DNA from 2 places in the Ruminiclostridium papyrosolvens DSM 2782 genome. Region 2 is predicted to be linked to the other one. Evidence: riboswitches for the same ligand, from Rfam matches in the RefSeq annotation. Region 2 holds a riboswitch; the other holds the start of a gene.
What was found. A riboswitch is a leader RNA that binds a small molecule or an ion and turns the genes downstream of it on or off. The one in region 2 is predicted to bind cyclic di-GMP.

Region 1 (2,209 bases), 1.7 Mb from region 2:
AGATGGAGAATATGACGAATACGACCTTTCCAGAACAAAGATTTATACGTTCACTATCGGCTATAACGACCTTGGTAAGTCAGTTGAAATTCCGAACAGTCAAGCAACCGTAGTTCCAGTTGATGAACTGGTAGAGTAATGAAATAAACCTCAACGGAATCGTTGGGGTTGTTACATATCAGAGAAAATGGTTAAAGGATTAAGGGGAAAGAGAAAAATGTTTCAATACCCTTTAATCCTTGTTCCGTATCTCTTATGAAAATAAGCGAAGACGAAGGAGTGAATTGAAATGTTGTTGAACGTTACTTTTATTATTTGCCCAGTATTAGCGGTTTGCGTTACCGTTGGTGGAATTGTCCATTGCTACAGGAGTTTTACATCAGCAAAACCGCAGAAATCTTTAGATGGGGATCTTTGGCGGTATCAAGCCACCAATGGTTGGTTCAAGGGGATGTTAGAATATTTGGGTTTAAAACTGCAATTGAAATACAAGAGTGAGAAGGTTTAACCAACCTTCTTTTTCTTTCTAATTTATGTAAATCGGAGGCTAACCAGCTTCCGATTATTGCTATTTGTCCAACAGCCGTTTTAATATCCCAATGTCCCGATTATGGTGTGCTTTCAAGTTGAATATGCTAATTGCAAACGAATAAAGTTTGCAATTAGAGTAGAATTATTGTAAAATAATGTACATTAAGGGACATTTGCGGTATGGGACAAAGGAAAAAAGATAATGTTAAGGGCAAACTTGCTGAAAAGCAAGGACGCAAAGCTACGAGTCTAAAGCGTAATGCCAGGATGGTCGGGTTGCCAAAAAGGCTAATAAACCGTGGCACTCGTTGCTGCGGTTTTTATTTTACAGAAAAACAAAGGAGAGTGGTATAAATGAAAAAGAAGATTATGAGAGGGATTCTTGCTTTAATCATGGTTTGTGCGGTGGTGTTTACCGCAGCAAATGCAACTAATGTAAGTGCTGCAAGTGAAGATACGCCGACTGCCAAGTACACTAACTGGGCATTCAATGATGATTTTACCAAGGTGACAATTGACGGTAAAGTATATAATAATTGTGTTGTCTTGACGAGATCGGGAACGGAATTAAGTGTCGTAAATTTATGGGCTTCATACTTAACCAACCCATATAGTCAATTGGATATGACACCAGATGAATTTGCGTTTGGAAGTGACGCAGGTTCTCTTCAAAATGAATTGGGATCTCTTATGACTGGAAGTGAATCAAAATATCCGTATGGATTTGAGTTGATAGCTATCAATTGGATTCCTTGGCAAGAGACAGAATATAAAGATAAATTTATTGAAAAATTCAAGATGTTTTATGATCCGTATCACAAAGATGTTTTTAAGAGCGAAGACGTTATGATTTCTTATCTTGAAGATAAAAGCAACAATGGTCTTGCTTTAGGTATTCTTAAAGAAAAACTTACAAAAGAGCAGGCGGCTGAAAAGTATGATTTATTAAAAATGAAGGTTACGATTCAAGAAAACGAAATTTTAAAGACTTCTGATGAATACTTGGCAGTCAGTGGCGGTGGTAAACCATGGTTCGGAAATGAGCTTTCATTTGACAATATCAGCGACATCAAGGCTAAAATGGCCTCCAATGCCAAAGTTTCTACTAAAACGACGGTTGTTCTTCATCTGAATGACCCGACAATGTCTGTGACAAAAGGTTCTGAAACCAAGCTTGTGACGCTTGAAGCGGCCCCCGTTGCCCCGAACGGAACAACACTGGTTCCTATCAGAGCCATTACTGAAGCTTTTGGTTCCAAGGTGGATTGGCTTGGGGAAACCAAGGAGGTTGTCATTACCAAGGGCAACACGACTATTAAACTCAAAATAGGCTCCAAAACAGCATATGTCAACGGACAAGCCGTCCAGATGCTTGAGGAAGCCCAGACTATAAACAGCAAAACGGCCGTCCCATTAAGGTTTGTGAGTGAGAACATGGGGTACAAGGTTGAGTGGGAAGGCTCCACTCAAAAGATTACAATGACAGAACAAAGATGAAACTATTTCTAATATGAGTAAAACTTGATTTTCAGATAATGAACATAATACAATAGTAGTGTCAGGTTAATGCTGCTTTTTATTTTTAAAGGAATCTTGCACGGATTAAGAAATGCCCGTGCAGGATTCTTTTTAAATTTTTAAAAAAATAGGAGGTGGCATGATGAAAAAAATGAATAAA
Region 2 (2,209 bases):
TTATGGCGGGAAGGTTTGTAAGGGATTTTGGGGACAAAAAAAGCGAGTTATTTGTTTAACTCGCCTTTGGCCTTTTATGTACTAATATATTTTCATAACTTTATAATCACTATTTTGTTTAATCATTGAAACTTTTTTGTTATTACTCAGTTTTGTAGAATCATACGTAGTATCTATGGTAACCCACTTGTTAATTTCCTTGATATATACCTCATTCCATGCATGGTAAGTTTTTATATCGGATTTATATCCTGTAACCATTTTTGCCGGAATCCCCACACTTCTTAACATTGCTGAGTAAATCACTGCAAAATCATAACAAATGCCTTTAGACTTTTTATATACAGTAGGTATATCCGTAATATAATCAGCACTTACTTTTGAAATCTTGCTATAATCATATTTATAATTTTTAACTACATAATTATAAATTGCAATTGCTTTTTCATTATCAGTTTTAAGGTTCTTTGTTAAGCTTGCAGCTTTCTTTATAACCTCCATATCATTATTCCAATTTATTAATTGGATTGACTGGAGAAACACTTTATTTTTGTCCTTTAAATCAAGGGTAATCGTATCGTCTTCTATCAGCTGATAAGAATTTCCTTCTATGTTCTCCCAAACGGAAACATCATAATCCCCATCCCCCAATGTCAATGGGTAAACACCATTATTGTTTAAATTATATGTGTATTTGACGCCATCTTTGGTAATTACAACCTTAGTTTTGGCACCGGAATCAGATGAATAATTAATACTAATAATGCCGTTTCTAAGATTACTTTTATCAATTGCTGTTGATTCTCCTCGTACAACGGTTGTAGAGAAAAATATTGATAAAACCAACACTAGTGACAGTATTGCAGATAGTTTTTTAAACATAAAAAACTCCCCTTTCGGTAACTGGCTATCAACTCAAATGAGTAAGACCCTATAGTTTTGCGTCCTAATCTTTCGATTAGTTTGCCTTTGTCGGTGGAAAGTCACCGCAATCATATTACAATTAAATTTTAGCATGTGGTGCTTAATATGTATATAGGTATTACTACCTAATTAATTTTATTAAGTACTCCCTTTACTACCAGTCTATGTGTTGCAATTCTAATTGGTGAACAGGTGATTAAAGTAATTGTTGGTTTTGCAGTAGTATTAAGTACCCACGTGTCTTCAGGCTTGACTACGATTTTTTCTGTAACAATATATTCATATGTCTTTGTGCCACTCTTGATACCAATAGAATCTCCTTTTTCCAGTTCATCCAATCTGTTAAAGAACTGTCCGTATTTATAACTTCTATGCCCAATTACTGCAAAATTTCCATTTTCACCGGGGTAAGCTGTTTCTAAGAAATGTCCAACAGTGTATCTCATTGCTGCATTGGATGAACCGTCACCAATAGCTACTTTTAAATCTAATTTTGGGATACTCATAATTCCTATAATCTTCGGGAGCTTTCTTTCCTCCTCTTTTTTCTCATTTTCTTGGTCAGGATTCATTATAGTGTCAGGTAACTTTTTTTCGGTAGGTTTATTACTATCAAGAGAAACCTCCGGATTATTATCCGAAGGTCCCCCTTTTTGATTCTTTATATTCTCGCAATATTTCTCATACTGATTTATGAGTTTATGCTGGTTCCAATAAGTATCAGCTTTAAGATATATTGCAAATCCAATTATTAAGCAGCCCAATACTATTAGAATCCAAGGTATTAATTTTTTGAACATTGCTTTCTCCAATCAAACCTAATCTCACTCTTTAGAAAGCTTTCTCTTTCTGGAATTAATGAGCAGTGTTGTACCTGAAATAACTAATACAGCACCTGACAATAACAGCATATATGTATCCATCATTTCTCCCGCCTGCGGAAGTGTTCCTTTTTTATGGTCATTTTTAGTGCTGTTTGGATTGTTTGGCTTACCATCATCTTTATCCGGATTACCATCATCAAACCACCCAAAAGGTACATCTTCGTCTTGTAAATCCTCAACTCTCCTGTTTCTAAAATCAAGTTTTAATGTTTCCTTTTTATCCAACTTGATATCCAGCTTTTTAGTATCTATAACATAACCTTTAGGAGCTTTTGATTCTTGTACTTGATAGTTACCCGGTTTAAGGTTGGAGAAAACCGCCTGTCCATCGGCTCCCGAAACTGCTTTTGCTATAATATTACCTTTTGAATCAAACAGAGTAAATTCAGCACCTGATAAAG

Region 1: linked by a shared signal. The riboswitch ahead of P0092_RS08235 (stalk domain-containing protein) and the one ahead of P0092_RS15985 (transglutaminase-like domain-containing protein) in region 2 are both predicted to bind cyclic di-GMP.

Annotation. Positions count from the first base shown of each region.
Region 1 is NZ_CP119677.1:1,845,329-1,847,537, forward strand. Features, by position in the region: gene P0092_RS08230 (hypothetical protein) at 1-139, shown strand, start outside; cyclic di-GMP riboswitch class I at 732-815, shown strand; gene P0092_RS08235 (stalk domain-containing protein) at 886-2,028, shown strand; gene P0092_RS08240 (PKD domain-containing protein) at 2,189-2,209, shown strand, end outside.
Region 2 is NZ_CP119677.1:3,579,928-3,582,136, forward strand. Features, by position in the region: gene P0092_RS15985 (transglutaminase-like domain-containing protein) at 82-882, opposite strand; cyclic di-GMP riboswitch class I at 896-978, opposite strand; gene P0092_RS15990 (class D sortase) at 1,050-1,724, opposite strand; gene P0092_RS15995 (SpaA isopeptide-forming pilin-related protein) at 1,749-2,209, opposite strand, start outside.